Regions from separate parts of the Peribacillus sp. FSL K6-5616 genome, predicted to be linked through region 2. Evidence: riboswitches for the same ligand, from Rfam matches in the RefSeq annotation. Region 2 holds a riboswitch; each other region holds the start of a gene.
What was found. A riboswitch is a leader RNA that binds a small molecule or an ion and turns the genes downstream of it on or off. The one in region 2 is predicted to bind S-adenosylmethionine.
Positions count from the first base shown of each region.

Region 1: it holds a riboswitch for S-adenosylmethionine, as region 2 does, so the genes downstream of both, MHB45_RS19115 (hypothetical protein) here and MHB45_RS10815 (YezD family protein) in region 2, are expected to answer to the same signal.
Region 3: it holds a riboswitch for S-adenosylmethionine, as region 2 does, so the genes downstream of both, MHB45_RS04510 (Fur-regulated basic protein FbpA) here and MHB45_RS10815 (YezD family protein) in region 2, are expected to answer to the same signal.
Region 4: it holds a riboswitch for S-adenosylmethionine, as region 2 does, so the genes downstream of both, metK (methionine adenosyltransferase) here and MHB45_RS10815 (YezD family protein) in region 2, are expected to answer to the same signal.

Region 1 is NZ_JBBOYT010000001.1:3,949,265-3,956,666, reverse strand. It holds gene MHB45_RS19140 (ABC transporter ATP-binding protein) at 1-681, shown strand, start outside; gene MHB45_RS19135 (zinc-dependent alcohol dehydrogenase family protein) at 845-1,822, shown strand; gene MHB45_RS19130 (amidohydrolase family protein) at 2,003-3,313, shown strand; gene MHB45_RS19125 (nuclear transport factor 2 family protein) at 3,703-4,131, shown strand; gene MHB45_RS19120 (GNAT family N-acetyltransferase) at 4,141-4,617, shown strand; SAM riboswitch class I at 4,735-4,846, shown strand; gene MHB45_RS19115 (hypothetical protein) at 4,891-5,154, shown strand; gene MHB45_RS19110 (methionine ABC transporter ATP-binding protein) at 5,192-6,208, shown strand; gene MHB45_RS19105 (methionine ABC transporter permease) at 6,230-6,880, shown strand; gene MHB45_RS19100 (MetQ/NlpA family ABC transporter substrate-binding protein) at 6,902-7,402, shown strand, end outside.
Region 2 is NZ_JBBOYT010000001.1:2,251,185-2,258,586, forward strand. It holds gene MHB45_RS10795 (nitrite/sulfite reductase) at 1-1,430, opposite strand, end outside; gene cysC (adenylyl-sulfate kinase) at 1,447-2,046, opposite strand; gene sat (sulfate adenylyltransferase) at 2,089-3,237, opposite strand; gene MHB45_RS10810 (phosphoadenylyl-sulfate reductase) at 3,290-4,006, opposite strand; gene MHB45_RS10815 (YezD family protein) at 4,175-4,318, opposite strand; SAM riboswitch class I at 4,475-4,583, opposite strand; gene ssuE (NADPH-dependent FMN reductase) at 4,864-5,397, opposite strand; gene MHB45_RS10825 (TetR/AcrR family transcriptional regulator) at 5,585-6,172, opposite strand; gene MHB45_RS10830 (SDR family NAD(P)-dependent oxidoreductase) at 6,346-7,092, opposite strand; gene pdxT (pyridoxal 5'-phosphate synthase glutaminase subunit PdxT) at 7,237-7,402, opposite strand, start outside.
Region 3 is NZ_JBBOYT010000001.1:937,523-944,924, forward strand. It holds gene thiD (bifunctional hydroxymethylpyrimidine kinase/phosphomethylpyrimidine kinase) at 1-778, opposite strand, end outside; gene thiW (energy coupling factor transporter S component ThiW) at 747-1,268, opposite strand; gene tenA (thiaminase II) at 1,284-1,973, opposite strand; TPP riboswitch at 2,065-2,169, opposite strand; SAM riboswitch class I at 2,327-2,431, shown strand; gene MHB45_RS04510 (Fur-regulated basic protein FbpA) at 2,607-2,795, shown strand; gene MHB45_RS04515 (aspartyl-phosphate phosphatase Spo0E family protein) at 3,047-3,241, shown strand; gene MHB45_RS04520 (GNAT family N-acetyltransferase) at 3,311-3,817, opposite strand; gene MHB45_RS04525 (DUF459 domain-containing protein) at 4,006-4,707, shown strand; gene MHB45_RS04530 (ABC transporter ATP-binding protein) at 4,750-5,655, opposite strand; partial or broken gene MHB45_RS04535 (ABC transporter ATP-binding protein) at 5,644-6,573, opposite strand; gene MHB45_RS04540 (DinB family protein) at 6,757-7,239, shown strand; gene MHB45_RS04545 (M15 family metallopeptidase) at 7,392-7,402, shown strand, end outside.
Region 4 is NZ_JBBOYT010000001.1:4,420,830-4,428,231, reverse strand. It holds gene MHB45_RS21410 (glycosyltransferase) at 1-1,158, shown strand, start outside; gene MHB45_RS21405 (nucleotide sugar dehydrogenase) at 1,200-2,501, shown strand; gene pckA (phosphoenolpyruvate carboxykinase (ATP)) at 3,239-4,825, opposite strand; SAM riboswitch class I at 5,255-5,417, shown strand; gene metK (methionine adenosyltransferase) at 5,581-6,774, shown strand; gene MHB45_RS21390 (gamma carbonic anhydrase) at 7,099-7,402, opposite strand, start outside.

The DNA.
Region 1 (7,402 bases), 1.7 Mb from region 2:
TCCAATGGTTGTGGCAAATCTACGATTCTGCGGTCTCTAGCTAGATTATTGATGCCGCAGCAAGGCACGATCTATTTAGATGGAAAGGCCATTCATCAGCAATCTTCCAAAGAAGTGGCCAAGAAATTGGCCATCTTGCCCCAAGCTCCGGAAGCTCCGGAAGATATAACCGTTAAAGAACTATGCTATTATGGCAGGCATCCGCACAAAGGCTTATTTTCCAGACAAACCCCAGAAGATCATAGGATTGTCGACCGTGCCTTATCAGCAACAAAAATGACGGAGTTCGCTGATCGGACATTGGATGCATTATCTGGAGGACAAAGGCAAAGAGCATGGATTTCGATGGCCTTGGTACAGGATACCGACCTTTTACTGTTAGATGAACCGACAACCTATCTGGATTTAGCGCACCAAATTGAAATATTGGAATTACTGCGCGATTTAAACGAAACGTATGGACGCACGATTGTCATGGTTCTGCATGATTTGAATCAAGCGGCACAGTATGCCGATCATCTGATTAGCATCAAGCAGGGAAAAATCTATAAAGAGGGACCGCCTGAAACGGTATTCACAAAAGAGATGATCAAGGACGTTTTCAGACTGGAATGCTGTATTATTGAAAACCCTGTTGAGCAAACGCCTCTATGCATTCCCATTGGTTTATCTCAGGATTAGAAAAACTAGCGCCGGCCGTGCAGAAGTAATTAAGTCAACATATTCATTGTTGGCTTTTTTGCTAATATACGAAGGAATGTTGGATAGGGGTTGTTAAGATATTTTAGATCAAGAGGTTAAATGTTAAAATGGAAAGACTTATATATTAAAGGAGACAACTATTTTGGAAGCCAAATGTATTACATTCTATGAATTTGGGGATCCGCAAACGGTTTTAAAAGTTGAAAATAAATGTATTCAAAAACCTTTCGAGGGGGAAGTCCTTGTTCGGATGATCACACGTCCCATTAATCCGTCTGACTTGCTGCCCATTCGCGGTGCCTATTCCCACAGAATCCCCTTGCCTTCCATACCTGGTTATGAAGGGGTCGGCATTGTTGAAGAGGTGGGTCCAGCAGTTTCGAAAGAGCTGATAGGCAAGCGTGTTCTGCCTTTGCGCGGTGAAGGGACCTGGCAGGATTATGTTAAAACATCAGCGGAGCTGGCGATCGTCATTCCGGATTCGATTGAAGATCATATAGCAGCGCAATTATATATAAACCCGATAACCGCATGGCTTATCAGTACAGAAGTATTAACTTTGAAACCGGATGATGTATTACTCGTAAATGCTTGCGGATCTTCCATTGGCCGTATACTCGCCCAGTTATCCAAGATTCTTGGATTTAAGCTGATTGCTGTAACGAGAAACGATAAGTATACGGAAGAACTGCTTGAACTTGGTGCGTCATATGTGATCGATACGTCCCGATCATCATTGCAGGATACAGTGATGGAAATGACGAATGGGCGCGGCGCGAAAGCGGCCATAGATTCAGTGGGCGGCATCGATGGTTCAGAACTGGCTTTTTGTGTACGGCCTAATGGCATCTTATTAACGATTGGCCTTTTATCAGGACAGTCTGTGAATTGGGCGAAAATTTCACAAAGGACAAAAGTGGATGTTAGAATGTTTCATCTTCGGCATTGGAATCAGCAGGCTTCCGTTCGAACTTGGCATGAAACATTTAACCTTTTGATGGGGTTCATTGCAGATGAAAAGTTGAAGTTCATGATGCCGGATTCCCACTACAGCCTTCAAGATGTTCAAGAAGCGATTATTGTCACGAGCAATAAAGGGAAGATATTTTTAAGCAGCTGATTTCGCAAAGGATAACCACTTAATTGAAGGAAGCATTCATCTTGGTGCTCTTCCAATAGGTTCCTAAGGTAAAGTGAAATGGCCCCTGATAATATGGAATTACTTGATTACCTGTAAGGTGCTAGTTTAGAATGCGGAATAGGACATGTTGATACTGATACGACTTTGGAGGAAATACTTATGAAAACAATATATGTGGATGCTACATTTTTTACGATGGACAAGGAAAACCAAATCATTGAAAACGGCATGATGATTGTACAAGATCATACCATATCCTACATCGGCCAGCATGATGAACAACAATTGGCAGATGCAGATCAAGTGGTCAACCTTGGCGGGAAATGGATCATGCCAGGCCTTGTGAATGCCCATTCGCATATTGTAATGACCCTTTTACGCGGTATCGGGGACGATATGCTGCTGAAGCCATGGCTTGAAACGAAAATATGGCCGATCGAAAGCCAGTTTACAACGGAAATCGCCTCTGTAAGTTCACAGCTAGGCATTATGGAAATGATGAAATCAGGAACCACGACATTTTCGGATATGTTCAATCCTAAGGGAATAGATGCCGGTGCTGTCATGGAGACGATAGGCGAAACAGGAATGCGCGGAGCCTTTTCCTATACAATCTTCAGCTTGGGTACCGAAAATGACCAGAAAGCGAACCTCATGGGGGCTGAGCAGTTTTCAAAAAACTATAAAGCATTTGCCGATGGCCGCCTGACTACCATGGTCGCACCGCATAGCCCATACGCCTGCACACCTGAAGCGATCATGGAAAGTGCACGAATTGCAAAAGAGAATGATTTGATGGTGCACATCCACGTATCGGAAACGGACTTTGAAATCCTCGACATCGAAAAACGGTACGGATCCCGTCCTGTCGAGCACCTTCGCCGTCTAGGCCTGTTCGATCAGCCTACAGTGATGGCACATGGAGTGGTCCTTAATGATGAAGAGCGGGCGATCCTAAAACAGCATGATGTTCGCGTTGCCCATAATCCGATCAGTAATCTGAAGCTCGGATCTGGGATAGCCGATGTCGTCAGCCTTCTTGATGCAGGCATTAAAGTGGGAGTGGCAACAGATGGCGTCGCCTCCAATAACAACTTCGATATGTTCGAAGAAATGAGGACAGCCGCATTGCTGCAAAAAGGAATGTATAAGGATGCCACAAAATTCCCTGCCCAAACAGCACTCGCCATGGCCACAAGAATGGGCGCCGAAGCGATAGGCATGGGTCACACAGGATTACTGGAAGCTGGTAAAAAAGCGGATTTCATCACCATTTACCCATATAACAAAGAACACCTGCAGCCACTGAGTGAAGCCTATTCGCACCTGCTTTATGCAGCACGCGGAAATGACGTATGTGATGTATACATTGATGGCAAAATGGTCGTGAAAGATGGCCGCTGCTTAACGATCGATGAAGAAAAAGTAATCGCCGAAACCAATCGTCTGCAAGGAACCCTATCACGATAACACTGATGGGAGAACAACCGGATGCACAGAAGAAAGGAGCTGCCATTTGCAGCTCCTTTTTTTTATTGGGGTGGGAGTAATATGGCAGTAAAAAAGGAATGGCCGCTAGTATCGTGGAATAAATTATTTTTAACACTTAGAAATCCGTTGTGAGTCCAGTTACGAAGTAAGCCAGCTAAAAATAGTAATATAATGGGGACGGCAAAAACGGTTAAAAACGAGATAATGCCGCTGACCGCAAGATGAGCCAACTGCTAATCAGCAAGCAGCTGGATAAAAAAACTTAAATCGCATGGTTCATGAATTACTGAAAATCTACGTATTAATTATTCACGATTTTCCTATTTGGTTTCTTCGAGGGAAATGGTTGAAAAAGGAGGATAAGATGAATGGACAGGGAATCTTCATTATTAAAAGAGCATTTGTATCAGCTGGAGGAGAAATTGTTAAAATCTGAAGTTCGTACATCTCCAGAAGTACTTTCATCATTATTGAAAGATGATTTCTTTGAGTTCGGCAGTTCAGGTAACATATGGACAAAAAGTGATTTTATGGGGCAAGAGGGAGCCGGAGCGGTGAACATGACACTAAGTCAATTTGAGATGCATCCATTGTCTGATGATACCGTGCTAACTACATACCGGATTTTTGATGAAGATAAGCTGGAACATACCTTAAGAAGTTCAATTTGGAAGTGTGCGAATGGAAGATGGCAAATGTTTTTTCATCAAGGCACAAAAACAAAAGGGCTCCTTTATGCCCTTTTTTTTTATGAAAAAGAAAGTTTTCCCTGCTTGAAAACTATTTCACTAAAATGATAGGGGTGGATGAAGTTGATCTTTCGGACCATTGATACGGACAAAGATAAAGATACTATCATTAATTTCCGGAAAGATTCCTTTGTTGTAAGTTTTGGAACTGATGCTGGTTTGGGAGATGAACATGCATATCTGCAACGAATGGAAGAAAGGGTCCGCAAATTTCCGGATGGACAGGTGATCATTGAAAAGGACCAAGAACCGATTGGACAAATGGAACTTCAAATTCGGGAGTATGAAGGAACTGAAATTGGCTATGTGAATCTATTTTATCTTATTCCCGAATACCGCAGTAAAGGCCTTGGCAAGGAATTGGTTCGCTACGCAGAAAACTTTTTCAGGCAATTTAATGTATCCGAATATCACTTAAGGGTTTCTCCGGATAATCAAAGGGCGATTTCTTTATATACGAATTCAGGCATGGTGAAGATAAGGGAAGAAAATGAAAAATACCCTGTATGGAGAATGAGTAAATCATTATATTAATATAATTAAAAAGTATCGATTCACTATACTATGAAACTATTTATCGCGATGAAAAATATGGTTGACTTTAGTGGAATTAGAATATATAGTGAAGGACATAATTAAATATAACGTTAATTCTTATCAAGAGATGTGGAGGGACTTGGCCCTATGATACCTCGGCAGCGGGTTTTTACTTTTGTAAAAATACTGTGCTAATTCCAACGGACGAAAGTTTGAAAGATAAGAAGGAGCTTTTCTTAGATAATTAATTTTAAGAGTTTACTCTTTTTTATGTCTAAAAGAGGCCTCTTCTGTCTGATGACGGAAGAGGCCTCTTTTGTTAATTCAAAATGTATATGGTTATTTGGAGAATTGGTGCAATTACTCGTGAATTTCGCAGATTTACTCGTGAGTTTGGTGCAATTACTCGTGAATTTCGCAGATTTACTCGTGAGTTTGGTGCATTTACTCGTGAATTTTGCAGATTTACTCGTGAGTTTGACAGAATTTAACCCTATCATTATGAAGCGTTGCAAAGCTCTTCTCTCTGGATAAGGAATTCGTACAAATAAACAGCATGGGGGGAGATTGGATGATTGAGTTTCAAGGTGTTAAAAAGGTTTATCAAACAAAGAAACAGACTGTCGAGGCTTTGAAGGGCATTGATTTGACAGTGGAAAAGGGGGATATATTCGGGGTAGTCGGTTATAGCGGGGCCGGAAAGAGTACGTTGATCAGGTTGGTCAATTTGCTTGAACATCCTTCAGATGGTTCGGTGGTTGTTGGGGGCAAGGATTTAACCAAATTAAGCCCGAAGGAATTACGGGCAGAAAAGAAAAAAATCGGGATGATCTTTCAGCATTTCAACTTACTAAACTCAAAAACTGTTTTTGATAATATTGCCATGCCGCTGGTTTTATCGGGAACTCCGGCTAAGGAAATCAAAGAACGTGTAGGCGAGCTATTGGAGTTCGTTGGCTTATCGAGCAAAGCAAAGAGTTATCCGGAACAATTATCCGGCGGGCAAAAGCAGCGGATCGGCATTGCGAGGGCATTGGCTACGAATCCATCGATCTTATTGTGTGATGAAGCTACGTCGGCATTGGATCCACAAACAACGAGTGCAGTTCTGCAGCTCTTAAAAAAAATTAATAAAGAATACAATATCACCATTTTGCTAATCACTCATGAGATGTCTGTCATTCGGGAAATTTGCAATAAGGTAGCGGTCATGGAGGGCGGCTGCGTCGTTGAACAAGGTTCGGTTTTCGAAGTTTTTGCCAAGCCGCAAACGGATATTGCAAAAAACTTCGTGAGAACGGTCATACATGACGAAATTCCACAAAGTTTCTTAAAAAGCATAGGGTCCCATATCCCGATTATTTGGAAAATTAATTTTATTGGAACTACTTCGGGTACTCCTTTACTTTCAACCATCTCGAAGAAATATGATGTTCATTTAAGTGTCTTATCAGCCAATATTTCTGAAATCCAAGAAACGCCTTTCGGGAATTTGATCATCGAAGTAACGGGGAGCAAAAATGAGGTCGACAAGGCTTATCAATATATTAAAGATGAGGGGATTCTCGTCCAGGAGGTGCAAGTATAAATGGGTAATACGCTTTGGGGAATGGAAATAACGGCAGACCAGCTGTCGACAGCTTTCGGTGACACACTTTATATGGTAGCCATCTCATTGATATTTTCCGGATTGATCGGGCTTCCGCTCGGTATCCTGCTTGTCATTACAAGAAAGGGTCACATCCTGGAGAATAAATGGATTTTTAATGTATTGAACCCGATCATCAATATCCTGCGGTCCGTTCCTTTCATCATCTTGCTTGTAGCACTCATTCCGTTTACAAGAATGATTGTCGGCAGTGCAATCGGAACGAATGCGGCCATTGTTCCGCTAATCTTTTACGCGGCTCCTTATATTGCACGGCTTGTGGAAAACTCGCTGTTGGAAGTGGACAAAGGGATCATCGAGGCAGCTCAGGCGATGGGGGCGACAACATGGCAAATCATTTACCGCTTTTTGATTCCCGAGGGACTTAGTTCGTTAATCCTGACATTTACAACAGCGACAATCGGGCTTGTTGGATCTACGGCGATGGCAGGTGCCGTCGGTGCAGGCGGGGTCGGGGATTTAGCCTTGGCTTACGGTTACCAAAGGTTCGATACGATGACGATGATCGTCACAGTGGCGGCGCTCGTGATCATCGTTCAATTATTGCAATCCACCGGGAATTTTGTTTCAAGAAAAATCAGAAGAAGATAAAACTAACAGGAGGCAGGAAAAATGAAAAAAATCTTATTAACGATCATGGTATTGGCATTGGCCATCGTGGCTGCAGCATGCGGGAACAAAGAGGGTGCTTCAGGGAGTTCGGATGATGTGAAAACAGTGAAAGTCGGTGTCAGTAGCGGGGATACGAGAACATGGGAATACATTGTCGATTTGGCGAAAGAGGACGGACTTAATATCGAACTGGTCACTTTCAATGATTATATCCAACCAAACCTTGCGTTAAGCGAAGGTGAAATTGATGCCAATTCATTCCAAACGGTCGCCTATTTTGATGAATTCGTTCAAGATCAAAATCTGAAATTGGAGGCCATCGGGTCGACTGTCATTGCACCTATGGGCCTTTATTCGAAAAAACATAAAAGTCTCAAAGATCTTCCGGATGATGCTACGGTAGCCGTTCCGAATGAAGCAACAAACTTTGGCCGTGCACTGCTCCTGCTTCAGGAAGCTGGATTGATTACATTGAAAGAAGAATTCAATGGATCGGGATCA
Region 2 (7,402 bases):
TTCAGCGTTCCTCCAACGTATATCTCAAAAGCCTCGACCATCTTTTTATCCTGGTTTTTCATTTTTATGCCTTGCAGCCCTATTTCAGCGATGGCTCTTTGACCGCAATTATTCGGACAGCCGACCATATGCATCCTTACAGGCACATCGAGATCTATTTCCTTGTCCAGTGATTCAGAAATGGTCCTCATTCGGTTTTTCGTTTCAACTAGAGCCAGGTTGCAATACTCGATGCCTGTACACGAAACGGAATACCCAATGAATTTCTTTGGTTGATATGGAAATCTTTCGAAGATGGATTCCTGCTTTAATTCCTCAAGTTTTGCATCCGGCACATTAGGAATGATTAGATTTTGAGAATTACAGTTGCGGATTTCACCATTTCCATATTTTTTTGCAAGTTCGGCAAACTCGATTACTTCGTCTGGGTTTAGACGACCAACTGGTATATTGACGCCAACATAGTTCAGACCATCTTGCTTTTGTTTATGGATGCCGTAGAAATACCCTGCATTCCATCCCTTCACCGCACTTTCTCCCTTATCAGGAAGCGGACCGGTGTATTCCAGCAATTTTTCCTTGAATTGTTCAGGACCCCAGTCAGCGACAAGAAATTTCAAACGTGAGCGATGACGCTTTTCACGGTACCCAAAGTCACGGAATATCGTCGTGATGGCGGCAGCCACTTCCACAGTTTTTTCAGGTAAAATGAATAAGTCAAGTTCTTCTGCCAGCATCGGAACGGAGGAAAGCCCACCCCCTACTTTTACGTGAAAACCGACTTCCGTTACTCCATCCATTACTTTAGTAGCTGGATTGAATGAAACACAGTTGATTTCAGCATTTGAAGCATTATGGATATTGGCACTTATGGACATTTTATATTTCCTCGGAAGGTTCGAATAGTCTTCGTTAAGGCGGAAATACTCAAATACATCATAAAGTACCTCGCGTGTATCAAAAAGTTCATCAGGATCGATGCCTGCCAATGCATTACCGATGATATTACGGGTTATATCACCACAAGCCCCAGCCGTAGTCATTCCAACCTTTTCTAAACGGTTCAATATGTCCGGGACCTGTTCGATGGTCAGCCAATGGAATTGAATGGCTTGACGGGTTGTAATGTCATATACGTCCCTCCCGTAATCTTTAGCGATGTTAGCTAGAGTTATTTGTTGATCATAAGTCAGGATACCTCCGGGAATAACGACTCGCATCATCCAATAACCAGCTTCTTTTGGCCGTTGCAGGTATAAACCTGCCCACTTGAACATATCCCATTTCTCTTTAGGGATGGAATCAAACCCATTTGCTGCGTAATGTGGAATATCATCAAATATCTTCAAGCCGTCTTTTTCCAATTTCCAGATTTCCGTTTTATTTTTAGCGATTAGTGGATTTTCCGACCAAAATTTCTCGTAAACCATTACATTTCCTCCTTGATTAAATCGCTTTCTTTGCTGTTAAATAGCCGATTACCTGTTCAACGCACTCTTCAATGCTGTATTGGTCGGATTCTAAAATGATTTCCGGTTGTTCAGGTTCTTCGTATGGAGAGTCGATTCCGGTAAAATCTTTAATGATGCCTTTACGGGCCTTGTCATAAAGCCCTTTTGGATCACGCACTTCGCACTCTTCGATCGGACACTTTATGTATACTTCAATAAACTCCCCTTCTTCGAGTAAATCACGTACAATTTGCCGATCTGCCCTGAAAGGTGATATGAAAGCGGTCAATACGAACTGCCCACTATCCACGAATAACTTGGAAACCTCACCAATCCGCCTAATATTCTCGGTTCTATCTTCCTCAGAAAAACCTAAATCTTTATTTAAGCCATGGCGGATATTATCACCATCCAAAACATAACTTCGAATATTCCGATTGTATAACTCTTTAGCGACCGCGTTTGCAATCGTTGATTTTCCGGAACCCGATAGTCCTGTAAACCATAGAACCGTGCTTTCATGGCCGTTCTGCTTCCGTCGGTGCTCCTTGGTCAATGACGTCTCATGCCATGTGACATTCGTACTTTTACTCATTTGATAATCCCCCTCTTATGTGATCCTTCCATTTATGTCCAATCAGTTATAAACTTCATTTTTTTTTAGACCTTCGATCAACACCTCGATGACTTCCTTACGGCTAAAGGTAGCTGGAGGAATTTCCCCATTACGCAACATTTCCCTTACCTTCGTTCCAGACAGGATGACATGGTCTTCCTTGCCATGTGGACAAGTTTTAGCGGAAGCCATATTGCCACATGCTTTACAGTAAAAACTATGTTCAAAGAATAATAGCGTGATCCCTAACTCATCTGCACTGAAATTCCCAAAGATTTTTTGAGCATCGTATGTGCCATAATAATCGCCCACACCCGCATGATCACGTCCGACGATAAAATGGGTGCAACCATAATTTTTACGGACCATCGCATGGAAGATGGCTTCTCTAGGTCCTGCATAACGCATGGCAGCAGGGAAAACTGCAAGGGAGACGCGATCCTTAGGATAATATTTATCAAGCAGCACTTTATAGCTTTCCATTCTTACATCTGCCGGAATGTCATCTGATTTAGTGGCACCGACTAGAGGATTTAAGAATAAACCGTCGACGATTTCCAATGCTGTCTTTTGAATATATTCATGTGCACGGTGAACAGGATTCCTCGTTTGGAAACCGACAACCGTTTCCCATCCTTTTTCAGCGAAAGCCTTCCTTGTCTCGACTGGGTCCAAATAATGAGCTTGAAATAGCGGACGCTCTATTCTCTTGATCAACTTTATTTCCCCGCCGACATATACATCCCCGCGGTTATATAAATTTTTCACTCCAGGATGCTTCTCATCATCTGTTTGATATACCAATGTCGCTTCCAATTGCTTATCTGGAGTGTAAATATCGGAAACGGAGAGAACCCCGTAAGTTTCACCTTCATGGGTTAATGTTACTTCTTCACCTATAGTAAGGCTTTCTGCAGTTTCTTCGGTCAAAGGCAGCGTAATCGGGATGCTCCATACATGTCCGCTGCTAAGCCTCATATCCTTCACCACTGTCTCATAGTCACTTTTTGTAAAGAATCCTTTAATCGGGCTGTAGGCACCAGTGCCTATCAATTCAAGATCGCTTAAAGCAATTTCATCGATTTCGATTGACTTCGTTATTTTACTAAAATCATATTTTGGTTCCCAAAGATCGATTAATGTTCCTCCGTGCGGTAAACTGATGGTCATGCTAATTTCCCCCTATGGTTTCTATTTATTTAAGCCTATAATTTCTATTTATTTAAGATAAATGCAATCCGCATTCCGTTTTTTGAGCTCCTTGCCAACGGCCTGAGCGTAAATCATCTGCATTGAAGGCAGGTGCAGTACACGTTTTACATCCAATGCTCGGATATCCATTATCATGCAGGACATTATATGGAAGTCCATTCTTGTGGGCATAGCGCCAAACATCTTTCCATGTCCAATGTATGAGTGGGCATATTTTAACTGATTTGAACTTATTATCCTTATTGATATACTCGGTCTTAGCCCTTGTTTCGGATTGCTCCCTCCGCAGTCCCGAAAGCCAGGCTGTTGCCGATGAAAGCACATCTGTAAGCGGAACGATTTTACGGATGTTACAGCACTTATTGGAATCACTAAGCCATAATTCATCGCCATATTCCGCCGCTTGTTCCTCAAGCGTCAAGTCAGGTTTCTTCATTTCGATCAAAAGCTTCGGATATCGCTTCTTCACTTCCTCGATCAATTGGTAAGTTTCCTCAAAATGAACATCTGTATCAAGGAAAACTATTTTAGCCGAAGGATTGACCTTCGCCAATAAATCCGTAAGCACGATGCCTTCAATACCAAAACTGCAAGCATAAATCAGTTTGTCTCCATAATGGTCATTCGCCCATTGCAGAACTTCCAAAGCACCTTTTGTCTCACTGTCTGCAGGAAATACAGGGAAGTCCCCTGTATTGAAATTTTCATAGTTTATTAATGCAGCCAACTTTGTAGCCCCCTCTAAAAACTTGCTGTATCAGGTTAGAGTAACTGTTGATCAATTCCCGTTGTTATATCCCCCGGTTATTTGAATCTAGGAAAAAGAGACGAATCTAACCAATACTCTCTTTATATCAGTTAAACCCGCCTCTAGTTTTTCTAGTCAGCAGATACCTTATTTAATTCTTAGTTTTTCATTTCTTTCCATTTGAATGATTTTACCATCCTGGACAATAAGTGTAATGGATCCATATTTCATTGAATTAAGCATTTCTTGAAGTCGTTCAAAAATTTCTTCAAGCTGATTCTCTTTATCCAAACCAGTTCCTCCTTTAAGAAAATCCGCGAATATTTTATTTTAAATTTCTTAGATTTATATAATTCCATACAACCTTACATTGTTATGGTCTGCCTAAAATTTTCACAAAAAACAAAAATCTTTCCATGATGGAAAGATCGCAAGGTAAATATCTTTACCTTATCTTCCAAAATGATCAACATTTTGTTGGAGGTAGCACCTTGCATCCATCATGCAGGTTGCTGGACTTCAAAGGGCCAATTCCCTCCGTCGCTCTGGATAAGTTTTATTATTTTAAATATTAACATATATTTAATCCTTGTCAATGGAGTTTTCTTATAAAATAACTTGGTTTAATATTATGGATGAACTGTTATTTTTATACACACTATTCAATTTATGATTTTATGTTCATATAAATGCGAAAATAGACTCGTCTTTTTAGATAAAGTCTCCAAAAAAATGAGTCTATTTTCATTATTAGGCCTATTATTGACGCGTGTTATTCTAAAAAAAATTTCTAGGATTCCAGTCTTTTTATAGAAGGAATTAATTTATTGAAGTCATTAATTTCTTAACTGTATCGCTTCTACAAATTCTTGAACCTGACTCTGGACGCGATCAATTAAATGCAAATCATTGATCGGGTTTTCTGGATTCTGTTTATCTATTTCCTTATCAACAAAATAAATCCCCTGCAGCGGCTCGCCTTTTAATATTGAAATTAATGGTTTAAGCGCATAGTCAATCGCCAATAGATGCCTGTTACTTCCACCAATCATGATTGGCAGCACCGGCTTCCCCTTAAAAGCACCTTCTGGCAGCAAATCAATCAATGCTTTCAATACACCTGTATAAGAAGCCTTATAAACCGGTGAACCTATAATGACTCCTCTGGCCGCTTGAATTCTCTCTGAAAGCTTTGAGATATCCTCGCTATTATATTTCCCTTGGAATAAATCATCTGCTGAGAAATCCGTAATCGAGAAATAAGCTGTAGTAAATCCTGCATTTTCGACTAATGATTGAATATGTTTTAGTGAAATGTCCGTTCTTGATGGAATAGCCGGACTTCCTGATAAAATTACGATATCGCTCATTTGATACCCTCCAATGTTACAAGATTTCCAGATATAATTTTCTTAAAGCATTTCGTGAAGTATACATTTATCGTAATTGTCTGAAAAATATAAGTCAAATCTTACACTCTGGACATCTACTCTGAATGAAAAAAGAAACGGTCATATTTACGGCTTGATGCTCATGCCCTTAAATATGACCGTTTCATTATGTATGATTTTGTTTCCCATGAATACCATATACCAAAAGTTGAGCAATGCTCTTAATTCGTTCAGAAGTAAAATATGGCTCCTTTTTTTGTTGATGGATCTCATAATGTGTAGATAAAGCCAATGTGAAAGAAATGATCCCTACATTGAATAAAATAATATCAGAGATATATTGTATCTCTCCGCTATCTATTCTCTTCTGTATTTCAATATGCCTGGCATTTGGCTTGAAAATCTGATCTACATATTGCTTTGAAATATCTTGATCGAATTGTGTTTCCCTAAATAATATCGAAAACTGTTCTTTATTTTCAAGAATTTTTTTTATCATGGTAGTAACATGATTCTCCACTAGATCATCCGTGGATAGATGGCTAGTCCCATCTTCAGATTCCTCTTTTTCATTAGGGGTAATAGTAGCCAAAAGCAAATCTTTTTTGCTGTCAAAGTATTTGTAAATAGTAGCTTCGGAAACATTGCAAGCAGAGGCAATTTCATTCGTTCTTGTCATGTCAAAACCTTTAGTGGCAAAAAGAGTCCGGGCTACATTTATGATTCGTTCTTTGGTTTGCTGCCCTTTTTTCAAAAATATCAACCTTCTTTTATAAAGATAAGACCGGTTTCACCCATCTATTTCCCATGATATATCGCTGGTACCAATCGGTCAATATTACCTTTGATCTATTAGAATTCAATATTCCCATATATCATAAATAGAAAACATCGTCTGGTTGGGACGATGTTTTCTATTTATGAAAATCACTTAAAAGATGCATAGCCATCATCGACCATGACTACACTTCCATTGATCGCATCCGCTTCCTCTAACGATAATAGATAGACGGCATTTGCAATGGCTTCTGGCTTAATCAATTCACCGCGCATTTGACTTGCACTCAATTTATCAATGATTCCCAAGTCTTTATAACCTTGTATGATAGGAGTGTCAACCCCGCCCGGCGCAATGCCCACAACGCGAATGCCATAAGCACCCAATTCCAAAGCTGCTGTCTGTGTCATCATTCTTACAGCGCCTTTAGTCGCCTGATAGGCAAAAGTCCCATGGGAAGCTAAGTAGCCAAACACAGAAGCGGTATTTATAATGACTCCCTTGTTACCCAGTTCCTTCATTTTCCGTCCTGCTGCCATGATTCCAAAGGCCACTCCGTGCTGGTTCACTCCAATCGTTTTGTAGTAACCTTCCATATCTTGGTCTAGGATCATACCGCCCGCACCAATGCCGGCATTATTAAACATGATATCGAGCCTTCCGTATGTTTCCACTGCTTTATTGATTAACGATTCAACATCTTCCTGCTTAGAAACATCCGTTTTAACATAAATGGCCACTCCACCATTAGCTGTTATCTGATCAACGGTTTCCCGGCCCATTTCTTCATTAAAATCCGCAACAACGACCCTGTCCCCTTTTACTGCGAATTTCAGGCATGTGGCTCGGCCTATACCGCTTGCTCCCCCTGTAATAACTGCAACTCTTGCTGTCATATACATTCCCCTTTCAACTAAGTAAGTGATCACTTACTTTTTATTATAAAAGTTAAGAATAGTAAATTCAAGCAATATGTAGTTTTATAGAGTTTTGAGCTTTCAAAAGTAAAGCTGTCCTATTAATAGGACAGCTTCATTTGATTAGCAGGTTTTCAATTCGGCCTTACTTACGGATGTCTTCACCATTTCAATGAAAAGCTGCATAAAACGATCATCACCTGTTAATTCTGGATGAAACGCACTAACGAGGACATGGTCTTGTCTTGCAGCCACTACATTCTCTTCATAAACAGCCAATACTTCTACA
Region 3 (7,402 bases), 1.3 Mb from region 2:
AATATGAATGAAAATGATGGACAGGTCCATGACCTTTACCGATTGAAAAGCTATTGCGTATCGCTTCGGAAATATAGGTCTTGGCTTGTTCGATCGAGACTTGCAATGGCAGTCCATTTGCCAGGTTAGATGTAATGGCGGATGATAGGGTGCAGCCTGTACCATGAGTGTTTTTGGTATGAATGCGCTCTCCCTTGATCCAGTGGAAGTCAGTACCATCATAAAAAAGATCATTTGGATTTCCTGCTGCATGGCCGCCTTTAAGTAAAACGGCTTTGGGACCCATTTCTTGTATCGAAATGCATGCCCTGTAGAAATCTTGTTTCGTCCGAATCGCGAAGCCAGTAAGTACTTCCGCTTCTGGTACATTGGGTGTTACAAGAGTTGCAAGCGGAAGCAATTCCATTTTTAAGGCAGAGACGGCCTTTTCGTCGAGCAAATGGTGGCCGCTTTTGGAAATCATGACAGGGTCAAGGATAACGATGGCAGGCATGAAGGTTTTAAGGGATGAAGCGACCGTTTCCACGATTTCTTTTGATCCAAGCATGCCTATTTTTACTGCATCGACAGGAATATCTTCAAAGATAGCTGCAATTTGATCCGATATGATAGCTGTTTCAATGGGCTGTACAGAACGGACTTCCATTGTGTTTTGGGCGGTTACGGCTGTGATGGCAGACATTCCAAATACACCATGTGCAGAAAATGTTTTTAAATCCGCTTGTATTCCAGCACCGCCCCCTGAATCAGAGCCTGCGATCGTTAATGCTGTTTTCATAAAAAAACCCCTTCATATAATTATTTTTTAGCAGTATTTTAAGTAATATGAAAGCTAAAATCGCCCCTGCGAATGAACTGAACATAAAAGCCGGTAAAAAACCAAAAAGAGCAGCTTTTTCTCCCAATAGGAGGGTTGCAAGCGGATAACAGGCCAGGGAACCGAGAATGCCGGTCCCGATCACTTCCCCTAAACAGGCGAATTTTAAGCTTTGTGTTTTTCGATAAAGGATGGCGGCCAAAAGTGCACCAATCATGCTGCCGGGAAAGGCGAAAATTGAACCGGTACCAGACATGTTTCTAATGATGGAAACTAAAAAAGCTTGTGTCACAGCATATGCAGGCCCCAATAGAACCGCCGTCAGGACATTTGCCAGATGTTGAATAGGAAAGATTTTTGCAAATCCTGCAGGGATGAAAATAAATGAACTGGTCAGCGTCGTTAAAGCAATGATCATGGCAGTCAATGTCAGTTTCTTGATAGGATTCATCCTCATGTCAACCACCTACAGAGGCCAATCCTGCTCATTTTGAACCATGTCCCAGAATAAATATTCATATCGGGAAGTAACCAAAAAGTGCTTTTCTAATCTAAGAAGTTCCTTTTCAGGCATGCCTTCCGTCAATTCTTCCAACAAAGTGATCAGCCACTTGTGTGCTTCCCCGAATTCAGGAGATGAATAGGACCTTATCCAATCTGCGTAGCGATTGTTTTCCAGTGCTGCTCCATTTTGTTCTTTTAATAGCAAACCGATTTCATAATAATCCCAAGCGCAGGGCAGGAGACAGGCGACCAAGTCTGCCAAAGTCCCATGCTGAGCTGCATTTAGCATGTAACCTGTATAGGCTAGAGTGGTTGGAGTAGGTTCTGTATTTTCCAATTCCTTGGAGCTGATCCCGAATTCGGAAGCATAATGCCGATGAATATCCATTTCCACTTGAAGGGTTTCATTTAAAATGCTCGCAAATTTTGCCATGGTTTCGATGTTATGGGCTTTGATGACACCTAAAGCAAAGAGCTTGGAATAATCCATGAGATAGACATAGTCCTGCTTCAGGTAATAGGCAAATTTCTTTTCAGGAAGTGTACCGTTTCCAATTGCCTGGACAAAGGGATGTGAATGGTTCCTTTTCCAAATCTCTTTTGCCCGTGCATGCAGTCTATCACTGAATGTTTCTAATTTTGTATTCTCCATTGTTCATCCTCCTATAGAATGGCTCCCTTTGTTGAATAAAAAACCCCGTTCCTGAATACGGAACGGGGTAGATGGATATAGTCTGTAAAATGGACGATATCATCCACTTCCCTCCGCCGGTATGAGCCGGTTCAGGTTCAAAGGGTCCGGAACTAATTCCATCTCAGTCTTAAAAAAGACTCCCCTAGTGGTGTGAATTGTATGTAATTACTGACATCATATCAGAAAGACAAGAAAATGCAACCCGTATTTGAAAGAGGAATCACTTTATGTCCAGGAAAAAAGGGAGAACCAGGTAATTGACTTTTGAAGATTATTAGGATAGAATCATTTCTACATCATTATATATCGAATTCTTATCCAGAGAGGTGGAGGGACTTGGCCCTAAGAAACCTCGGCAGCGGACCCGTTTAGGGAACTGTGCTAAATCCAACAAGCATATGCTTGGAAGATAAGAAGAGCCGTACGGACACTGTCAGCCTCTTCTTAAATTAGAAGGGGCTTTTATTTTTGGGAAATAACGTTTAGTGACATACTAGAAAAGGTATATATAATTTGGTGAAATCAAACAAGTTGATAAAGTTTAGCTAACTAGAAGCAGGCACTAGGACGACTGGGAAAGGAGCCATTTACATGGCAGAATTATTTAAGAGGATTGAACAGAGGAAGGCAAAACTCATTGAAGAGCTATTGGCCAATGGAGTATACAAAACCTCTGATGAAAGGCACCTTTATGATGCCCCATTAAAAGTACTTGAAGATGAATATAAGATTGTTATAAATAGACCTAATAACGAGTCACCTTCTGAATGGATGACATAGTAAACGGAATACAATATTTGGATTTTTGGATAAGGGATATGATGTAAGCATTCGCAGTCTACACTAGTGGATGCTTTTTTTGCGTTTATTAGAAAACGACACAAATTATACATAATTAAATAACAAAATAGGTGTTTTGTTACATTTGGCCTATAAAATAACACATTTAATTTTGAAAAATAGTTGATTTTAACTAGTGGTTTCATTATGATGAAAGTGTAAAAATATTGAATAAATGGGAGGTGACTATGATGCCTAGCCGTAAGGTAACTATAGAAAAAGTAGAAGAGAAGAGACAGGAAATGATAAAGTTGGGAGCGATTTACGGCTTAACAAGTCTGCTGACTGTACAAGCCAGTCAAGAATTGGATACGCTATTGAATGCGTTAGCAAGTAAAAGAGATTCTGAATATTTTTCCCTTCAAGAAGCATATAGGTATTTTTAAATTAGCAATTCGACCTTTATTAATCTGAAAAAGCTACTGCTCAAGGCAATAGCTCTAAAGAAATATATATTAAATATCGACACGTTTACCTAGAATGATCAAATCCCGCTCAATGCCATCCATCTCGGCAACTTGAGGTAAATGTGCCCATTCTTCAAACCCGAATTTGGAAAAAAGCTTAAGGCTTGGTGTATTATGGGCGAAAATGAAACCCAATAAAGTCTTAACACCTAATTTTGGACTCAATTCAATTGCCTTTCGAATCGAAATTTGTCCAATTCCTTTTCCCCGGAAATAATCATCAATATAAATACTGATTTCGGCAGTGGATTTATATGCCGGTCGGCCATAAAAGGATTGAAAGCTCATCCATCCAGCGGTTTTCCCTTCTATAGTAATGATATATAGCGGTCTACTTTCTGAATGATGTTCCTCAAACCATTTAACCCTCGATTGGACGGATACAGGTTCCGTATCTGCCGTGACCATTCTTGAAGCAATTGTCGAATTATATATTTCAACAATTCTGGGTAGATCAGATAGTTCTGCCTCTCTAAACTCTATGTGTTCTTCCATGATTTAAACTCCTAACTATCATTTATTCAATCTCCAGAATGAAGGGTAATCCCGTTTCCATTGAAAGTTTTATATTATCATACACTCTTTATTCTTTATCTGACAATTCTTTTTTATGTTAGTACTGCAGATTTTTTGGGTATGAAAAAGATTAAATACTTCTAGTAAAAAGACAAGAGGAGAACCAAATGAAAAAATTGGCAGGTATATTGATTATCGTACTGGTTATATGTTTTGCTGCATATGAATTTCAGGCCTCGGAGTCGGAAGATGTGCAAAGGGTCATGGCTTTTGGAGATTCATTAACCTATGGAAAAGGGGATAAGGACGGGGAAGGATATATAGATGGCCTTGAGGATGAATTGAATAATCCGCAATCGGAGCAAAAAGTGAGTTTTTGGAATTACGGTATTAAAGGCCAGGAAACGGATGGGGTGATGAAACAGCTAGATGATTACCGCATTAAAACGAAACTTGATGAAGCCGATACTTTCATTGTTTTTATTGGAACGAATGACTTGATCAATAGTAATGGCGGGAACTTGGAGAAAATAAGTGACCGAAAAATCAATGAGGGTAAACGGGAATATATCAACCATCTGAAAAAGATTACATCAACACTGATAGAGGCAAACGATAAAGCGGATATTCTGGTAGTAGGACTATATAACCCAATTAAAGACAATCAAAAACTTGAAAAGCACATTCGCGATTATAACGAGTCAATAAAGGGATTAGCCGATAAAGGTGAACGGATGTTATTCATTTCTACAAATGATCTTTTTGAAGATGAAAAGAAAACAAAGTATTTCAGTGATAAGTTACATCCGAATGAAAAAGGGTATCAGCTCATTGCGAATCGGGTTTTGGAAAGTTATGACTTCAAATGAAACCGAACATGCACAGAAAGGCTTTCTGTGCATGTTTGCCTGCTAAGTTGCTAGGTATTTGATATCGCTTACTTGAGGGAACTGTAAGTCATGGAGCTGCTTGTATCGGCCGTTGTTTTGCATTAACTGGTCATGTGTTCCTTTTTCAAGAACCTGCCCTTTTTCCAGAACGATGATTTGATCGGCGTCATGAATGGTCGATAAACGATGTGCAATGACTATTGAAGTCCGTTTTTTCATTAAACGTGACAAGGCTTGCTGGATCAAATGTTCAGATTCTGTATCCAAGGCCGCCGTTGCTTCATCGAGAATGATGATTTGCGGATTTTTCAAAAGTGCCCTGGCAATGGCAATGCGCTGTTTTTGTCCGCCTGAAAGCTTGACTCCGCGCTCCCCGATCTGAGAATCATAACCATCAGGAAAGGCACTGATAAAGTCATGCGCATTTGCCGCTTTGGCGGATTCGATGATTTCATCATCTGTAGCATTAAGTTTGCCATATACGATGTTATCACGGATGGAACCATTGAATAGAATGATATCCTGAGAAACAATTCCCATTTGTCCCCGTAATGATTTCAGTGACACATCTTTGATATTATGTCCATCCATTTTAATCGTTCCATTTTGCGGATCATAAAATCGGATCAGTAGGCTCGTGATAGTCGATTTTCCTGCGCCGGAGGAGCCGACCAAAGCGGTTACTTGACCAGCTTTCATGGTCAGGTTTAGATTGCCGAGAACAGGAACAGTCCCATCATAAGCAAAATCAACACTTTTAAACTCAATTTTCTTTTTTATGGCAGGGAGTTCAATGGCATTTCCCTTGTCACTTATTTCAGGTTGGGTTTCCAATATTTCAGTTATCCGCTCAAAGGCGGCGGCTGATTGCTGGACAATGCTGATTACCCGGCTAAAATTGCGAACGGGACTCTGCAGCAACCTCAAATAGGCTAGAAAGGCCACGATTAATCCTATTGTGAATTCACCTTCCATCACTTGCCAAGCACCGAACACAATGACTGCTACAAGACCGATATTGTTCAATAAATCAATAATCGGCCCGAACATGGAACGCAGCCGAACCGACTTAAGGTTTGCAGTCATATTTTCCTGATTACGCTCCGCAAACCGCCTTGATTCGAATTCTTCATTTGTAAAAGATTGAATGAGCCGCATTCCTGAAATCGAATCCTGTAACTGGTTGCTGACATCTCCTGCGGAACTTTGCACAGACCTAAATGACATCCTGATGCGTTTCCCGAATGCCCTTGTGATATAGAACATGAAAGGGAATGTAATAAGAAGGACAATGGTAAGCTTCTAGTTAATGAAAAGCATATATACCGCTACGGCAATGAAGGTCACCGTGTCAGTCAACACTTGAAGCATGCTCGAAGAGATGAGCTGCTGCAGTAAATTGACATCATTGGTCAACCGCGACATTAAGTCACCAGTCCGGTTTTTATCAAAGAATTTCATATCCAGTGTTTGAATATGTTCATACATGCTATTACGTATATCCATGATGGCCTTTTGACCGACCTTGGAAACGATATAGCTGTTAAAGTAGTTCAGTATAGCCAATAAGATTGCAGCACAAAGAATTCCTGCACCAATCCAGATCAACGAGTCATATCTTTTTTCGGGAATGATTTTATCAATCGTAAACTGTGTCAATTGGGGGATGGAGAACTCAAGCAATGAAATGAAAAGCATGATACATAAAACCAAAGAGCAAAACTTCCATTTCGATGGGACCCGATTGAACATTTGTTTAAGCATCAACCATATGCTTCCTTTTGAGGGTATTGCATGTATTGCACTGCGCCCTTTGTGGCTGAATGGAATATGTCCTCCACTCATAACGATCACTCCTATTTTACTGTCCTAGATGATTTTTGCCTTTATGACTATCATAGAGCTTTTCGAAAAATAGACAACTTTTAATCGGTTCGTTTTGTCAAAAAGTATTATTATTTTACACTTTCCTATAGGACTTGGAATAATTAAAGGAGATTAGCGAGGCTGATAAGAGGAGGTGCTAAAATGAATGAAAATGAAAAAATCAGGGAAGTACTTTTAAATGCGGTCAACGGACTATCGGATGAACAGCTGAACGCCCAACCTGAAACAGGAAGATGGAGCATCATCCAGGTTTTGGATCATTTATATTTAATGGAGAGCGCCATAACAAAGAGCATTTCCGATAAATTGAAGAGCGATGAAAGCATCCCTGCTGTGGATAAACCGATAGAACTTACGTTAAATCGTGAAGTGAAGGTCGAGGCCCCGCCATTTGTCACTCCGTCGGAATCATACCAAACTTTGAGTGAAGTTAAGGAGAAGTTGTCCGAATCCCGAAAGGCTTTTGTACATGTCGTTGACCATGCAAAGGAAATTGATCTCGAACAAAAGTCTTTTCCGCATCCTTTGTTCAAAGATTTAAGCCTGAAGCAATGGATTCCGTTCGTGGGACTGCATGAAAAACGGCATTTATTGCAAATTGAAGAATTAAAAGCAAAATTATAATAGAAGAAAAACTCATCCGTCTTTGGTTGAGTTTTTCATTTTAGACAGATATTTTCGTAAAGGGAAGGATTTTTTAAGTGAAAGACACTTGGGTAAGGACATGTTTGGTATTGGGCTTTTTCGGATTGCTGCTGTGGCTCTTGTTCAAGTATATGCTTCCGCC
Region 4 (7,402 bases), 2.2 Mb from region 2:
AATGGTTTCTCGGTCACTAGGGTGAATAACCGCTGGGAGGCGCTTAATAAGATTCTCAGGATCGTAGGCAAATTGAAGAAAAAGAAGTTTGAAATCGTTCTATTTGCCTTATTGATCTGGAATACGCTGTGGAATTTGAACTTGATCAACGGCTGGGTGGGATCGGGAATACTGTTCGGTGCATTTGCACTCCTTGCGCTGGGCACCCTGTTCATCACTAAAACGAAGCTGCCGACACTATTAACGAGGAGCTACATTTTTGGTCAAATGATCTATCATGGCCGGAAAAGGAAATATGATTTCTATCATTCAAATGACTTGAATACGCTCATGCAGGGAGCGATCAGCAGTAAATGGCTGAGAAGGAAAAAGCTGATTTATGACTCGCATGAAGTACAAACGAGCAGAACGGGATATAATAGCCGAATTTACGGGATGATGGAGAAATTCCTATTAATGTTCGTCGATGAAATGATTGCTGAAAACCATACGAGAGCTAAGTATAACGAAGACTTATATGGTCTGTATCCCAAGGTGGTCCATAACTATCCGATTCCAACCAATCCGGAGGAAAGTACGGCCGTGAATTTGCATGAGCTGCTCGATTTGCCAGAGAATGAACCGATATTGTTATACCAAGGCGGCGTTCAAATGGGAAGAGGGTTAGAGCAATTGGTTGATGCTGTACCGATGATCGAGGGCGGAACGGTAGTTTTTATCGGGGATGGAAGGATCAAGGATGAATTAATGAAGAAAGTAAGCGACATGAATCTGGAGCATCGTGTGAAGTTCCTGCCGAAGGTTCCGGTCGACGAGCTGCTCCATTATACAAAAAATGCGTATTTAGGTTTTCAGATATTGAATAATGTCTGCTTTAATCACTACTCCGCTTCTTCAAATAAATTGTTTGAATACATGATGAGCGGTGTGCCAGTGGTTGCCTGCAGCTTTCCTGAAATTCAAAAGGTTGTCGATACGGAAAAAATCGGTGTGTGTGTCGATTCGCATGATCCAAAATCAATTGCAGAAGGTGTCAATTACTTATTGAAGCACCCTGAAAAAAGGGCGGAAATGAGCCAAAACTGCCTGAAGGCGCGACAAAAATACAATTGGAAACAAGAGAAGGAAATCTTTATCGAAATCTATCAAACAGCCTAACAAATTTGAGTGCAGCAGAAAAATAGATAGGAGTGGTTTATATGAAACTTTGTACAATCGGACTTGGTTATATCGGACTTCCAACTTCTTTAATGTTTGCGAAATACGGTGTCGATGTTGTCGGCGTGGATATCCATCCTGAAATTATTTCCAATTTGAATAGCGGCAGGCTCCATATCGAAGAACCTGGATTGGATGAGGTATTAGAAGAAGTGATTGCTTCCAATAAGTTCCGAGCTGCGTTAAGCCCGGAACATGCGGATGTTTTCATCATCGCGGTGCCTACACCAAATAAAAAGGACATGCACCAATCCTGTGATTTAACACATGTCATGGATGCAACCTCAAACATTCTTCCTTTTATCAAAAAAGGGAATGTCATCATTATCGAATCGACGATAGCGCCAAGAAGCATGGATGATCATATTAAACCGATGATCGAGAGGACGGGCCTTACCATCGGAAAAGACATTTTCCTCGTACATTGTCCGGAACGCGTTTTACCTGGAAGGATTCTTGAAGAGTTGGTTCATAATAACCGTATCGTCGGGGGCATCACCGAAACATGCTCATATAAAGGAAGTCTTGTTTACAAAACCTTCGTTCAAGGGGAGATCATTCAGACCGATGCGAAAACGGCTGAAATGTCCAAACTGATGGAAAACACCTTCAGGGATGTCAATATCGCCCTTGCGAATGAGCTGACGAAAATCTGTTTCGAGCTGGACATCAATGTTTTGGATGTCATATCGATGGCAAACAAACACCCTCGTGTCAATATACACCAACCAGGACCAGGAGTTGGCGGCCATTGTTTAGCGGTCGATCCGTATTTCGTCGTTGCAAAGGCACCGGAGTATGCGAGAATCATTAAATTGGCCCGTGATACCAACGTATCGATGCCTTATTACATCGTTAATTCCGTAAGGATGATGCTAGAGGGGATCCGGAAGCCAAAAGTAGCTGTTTTCGGTCTAGCATACAAAGGAAATGTAGATGATATTCGTGAAAGTCCCGCCATTGATGTCGTCAATATCTTGATGGGAATGGAAAACATGGATGTAGCCTTGCATGACCCGCATGTCAAATCTGGAAAGATGCCAGTCGTATCAGTGGAAGACGCTGTAAATGATGCCGACTTGATACTTATCCTGACTGACCATGATGAATTTAAACAGATGGATTATGATAAGCTATCGAATCTCATGAGCAATAAATTGATTCTGGATACACGCAATTGCATTGATGCAACTAAAACAGATGTCCCGGTGGCCAACCTGGGTAATATATATCAATACAAAACGGTGTCCATGAAAAAAGACAGGAATAAAGCGATCATCTAAAAATTTGGACAACATCGATAACGGAATAACGATTAAGGGGGCACTGACTATCACAGTGCCCCTTTTTCCAATGAAAAAAAGGACCATGCAAGAAAGTGGTCCTTTCAGAACGTGGAAACGATCCAGTTGGTTTCAGATCCGCTTCCTGTACGTCAAGCCTCCTCACCGCAAGCATCCTAGCAGAGTCTCGGCTAGCCAATTATTCGAGCGCAGCCGTCATATTTCGGGTTATAAGGCAGTATTCGAGCGCAGCCGCCGTGTTTCGTGCTGCAAGGGGTGAGAATTCGAGCGCAGCCGCCGTATTTCGGGCTTGCAAGGCAGTGAATTCGTCAGCAGATGGCATATTTCGAGCTGTATGGCAGTGAATTCGACAGTAGACGTGTATTCGGGTAAGGAGTAATTTCGACCACAGATGGCGTATTTCGAGCTGTATGGCAGTGAATTCGACAGTAGACTTGTATTCCGGGTGCAAGGCAGTAAATTCGAGCGCAGCCGCCATATTTCGGGCTGTATGGCAGTAAGTTCGAGCGAAGATGCCGTATTTCGGGCTAATGGTAGTTACTTCGACCGTAGCCGCCGTATTTCGGGTTACTTGGTACTTCTTCGACAGTAGATGAGGTATTTCCCCTTCCATGGCACTTAATAAAGTAATCCATAATCATGGTTCGGGATGTGACATTTCTTGCCGACAAACTGAAAGGACCAAGCAAGAGCTTGGTCCTTTTGTGTACAATTTATTAAGCTGTCGGGCCGCCAAGTTCTTCGATTTCACTTGGAACGCTTTTGAATTTCTTGAAGTTTGCACGGAATTGTGCGGCAAGGTCTGTTGCTGCTTCTTTATAAGCGGCAGGATCTGCCCAAGTCTTGATTGGTTGAAGCACTTCATCAGGAACACCAGGAACATGAAGCGGGATATCCAAACCGAAGATATCATCTTTGATCGTTTCGATGTTCGCTAATTCACCTTCAAGCGCCGCTTGTACCATTGCACGGGTGTAAGCAAGTTTCATACGGCTTCCAGTTCCGTATGCACCGCCAGTCCATCCTGTGTTGACAAGATATACCTTTGCATTGTGCTCGTCAATTTTATCACCAAGCATCTCAGCATAGCGTGTAGCTGGAAGCGGTAAGAATGGTGAACCGAAGCAAGTGGAGAATGTAGCTTCCGGAGAAGTTACGCCTCTTTCAGTACCAGCCAATTTACTAGTGTATCCGCTTAGGAAGTGGAACATTGCCTGTTCTTTGGAAAGCTTGCTGATTGGAGGCAGAACGCCTGAAGCATCAGCTGTTAAGAAAATGATTGTATTTGGATGTCCTGCAATACTTGGGTTCACGATGTTATCGATCGCTTGCATTTGGTAAGCAGCACGAGTGTTTTCAGTCAATGAACTGTCATCATAGTTCGCTACACGCGTATCCGGATCGACAACAACATTTTCCAATACAGCACCAAAACGGATTGCATCGAAAATTTGCGGTTCTTTTTCACGTGAAAGGTTGATCGTTTTCGCATAGCAGCCGCCTTCGATGTTGAATACGCCGTTAGAAGACCAGCCGTGCTCGTCATCGCCAATCAATTTACGGCTAGTGTCTGCTGATAAAGTTGTTTTGCCTGTACCGGACAGTCCGAAGAATAAAGCGACGTCCCCTTCACGTCCTACGTTAGCAGAGCAATGCATTGGAAGGATTCCAGCCTCTGGAAGTAAGTAGTTCATGATCGAGAAGATCGATTTTTTCATTTCTCCTGCATATTCCGTTCCGCCGATCAGGATCGTACGGCGTTCAAAAGAAACGATGATGAACGTTTCGGATGTAGTTCCGTCCACTTCTGGGTCCGCTTTGAAGTTAGGTGCAGAAAGGATCGTGAATTCAGCTTCGTGACCTCTCAGTTCCTCTTCGTTTGGACGGATGAACAAAGTATGGGCGAAAAGGTTATGCCAAGCATATTCATTAACAACACGGATGGGAAGACGTGATGATTCGTCTGCACCAGCGAAACCTTTAAAAACAAAAATCTCTTCTTTTGCTTTTAGGTAGTCAACTACTTTATTATATAGTTTATTGAACACATCTTCGGAAATCGGTCGGTTCACGGGACCCCAATCGATTTTATCTTTAACTGATGCTTCTTCCACGATATATTTATCTTTAGGTGAACGACCGGTATATTTGCCAGTTTCAGCTTTTACCGCGCCGGTTGATGTTAAAACGCCTTCATTTCTGCTAAGTACTTTTTCGACCAATTGAGGAACTGATAGTTGAGTTTGCACATTGTTTCCTGTTAATAATTGGTGTAACTCATTAGAAACATCTACAGAATTCATATATGAGGTACCTTCCTTTGTTTGAGTTTTTAGATTACAATTAGTATAACACATTCATTTAATTAGTCTATACTATTTCTTTTAATTTGTGATTATTTTCAGCTAGCCGCATTAATCATTTTAATCCGGCAGGAACCGAGTCAGGATAATCGCATATACTTTCATGAAGAAAAATTTATTTAAATAGGAAGTTAGTAAGCAATATATGTCTAATGGGAAAGTCAGGATGTCGTTCCTTTTCGATGTTCAATACTTTATTATTAATGGCAATTTACAACATTTCTATTCGTATTTTGCGTTGTAAACCCCTCTAGGACGTTGTATCAACATGTTTTTTCAAATGAACGCCATTCTGGGTGGAAATGTTCTTTTTAGAAAAGCATTGACAAATTCCAGCCAGATACGATAATATCTTAAATTGTACGGATTCTCTTATCCCGAGTTGGTGGAGGGACAGGCCCTTTGAAACCCAGCAACCTGCCATATTGAACTTGACTCCAAGATCGATCGCCGAAAATAAAGCGAAGGTCTTCAAGGAATAGTGGTGATGGTGCTAACCTGAGCAAGGTAAAAAACCCTTGAACGATAAGAGTGAAAGGATAGAAGACAGAATTTTAAACCTTTCCTCATTTGCCAGGGAAGGTTTTTGTGTTTTTTATAAGTAATTCTGTGTCTATAGTTGAAACTAATGAGGGAAACGAGTTCCGTAAAAATCAGGCTTATGCCTACAACATACTAACTTCCAAGGAGGAAATATGATGTCAAAGAAACGTCTATTTACTTCTGAATCTGTTACAGAGGGCCATCCGGACAAAATTTGTGATCAGATTTCAGATTCCATTTTAGATGCTATCCTAGCTAAGGATGCAAATGCACGTGTTGCGTGTGAAACTAGTGTAACTACAGGTCTTGTACTTGTTGCTGGTGAAATTACAACGTCCGCTTACGTGGATATCCCGCGTATCGTTCGTGATACGGTTAAAGGAATTGGCTACACACGTGCGAAATACGGTTTCGATGCTGAAACTTGTGCCGTTTTGAGTTCCATTGATGAGCAGTCTGCCGATATCGCAGCTGGTGTCGATAAAGCATTGGAAGCTCGTGAAGGAAACATGTCAGATGAAGAAATCGATGCAATCGGTGCAGGGGACCAAGGTCTTATGTTCGGATTCGCTTGTAATGAAACAGAAGAGCTTATGCCGCTTCCGATTTCATTGGCGCATAAACTTTCATTCCGCTTGACTCAAGTTCGTAAAGATGAAACTCTTGCTTACCTACGCCCTGATGGTAAAACACAGGTAACCGTGGAATATGATGAGAATAACCGTCCTGTACGTGTAGATACAATCGTCATCTCTACACAGCATGATGCAGAAATTACGCTTGAACAAATTCAAGCCGATCTAAAAGAACATGTGATCAAAGCTGTCGTTCCAGCCGAGTTGATCGATGCAGATACTAAGTACTTCATCAACCCGACTGGCCGTTTCGTAATCGGCGGACCTCAAGGGGATGCTGGTCTTACTGGACGTAAAATCATCGTTGATACTTACGGCGGATACGCTCGTCACGGCGGCGGTGCATTCTCTGGTAAGGATGCAACTAAAGTTGACCGTTCTGCTGCATACGCTGCACGTTACGTTGCGAAAAACATCGTGGCAGCAGGCCTTGCCGACAAAGCGGAAGTTCAATTGGCATACGCAATTGGTGTGGCAGAGCCTGTATCGATCTCTATTGATACGTTCGGAACTGGTACAGTTAGCGAAGAAGTCCTTGTTGACCTAGTTCGCGCAAACTTCGACCTTCGTCCAGCTGGTATAATCAAAATGCTTGACCTTCGTCGCCCAATCTACAAACAAACAGCTGCATACGGACACTTCGGCCGTACAGATGTCGATCTTCCATGGGAACGCACGGACAAAGCAGAAACATTAAAAGCACAAGCGTAATTCATATAAAAAAAGGTGTCCCGCTATTAGCGGGGCACCTTTTTTATGGATTAACTTAGCCGTCTGCGGGAATAATTCAAGAAATCCCAAAGAAATTCAACTTTAAGGGCCATACTCGTGAGTTAGAGCAATATACTCGTGAATTTGGAGCAAATACTCGTGAGTTTGGAGCAAATACTCGTGAGTTTCAGCAATTTACTCGTGAATTTGGAGAAATACTCGTGAGTTTCAGAATTTACTCGGAAGTTGGTGCAATGCTGAGTTTCAGTATTTACTCGTGAGTTTGGAGCAAATACTCGTAATTTTCAGTCAAGTGCTCGTGCATTACTTTATTCGTTCCGCCGTTTTATAGTATTGGCCTTTTTCGGCGTATTCGCGTACGATGCGTTCCATATCCTGTCGATCTTCTTCGTTGATTTCGCGGATGACTTTAGCTGGACGTCCGAATGCCAACATGTTCGGTGGAATGACTTTGCCTTGGGGAACGAGACTGCCGGCACCGATGAAAGCCCCTTCGCCGATTTCGGCTTCATCAAGTACGATCGATCCCATGCCGATTAAAGCTCCTTTGCGGATTTTACAGCTATGTAATATGACCTGATGGCCAATGGTTACTTCATCCTCGATG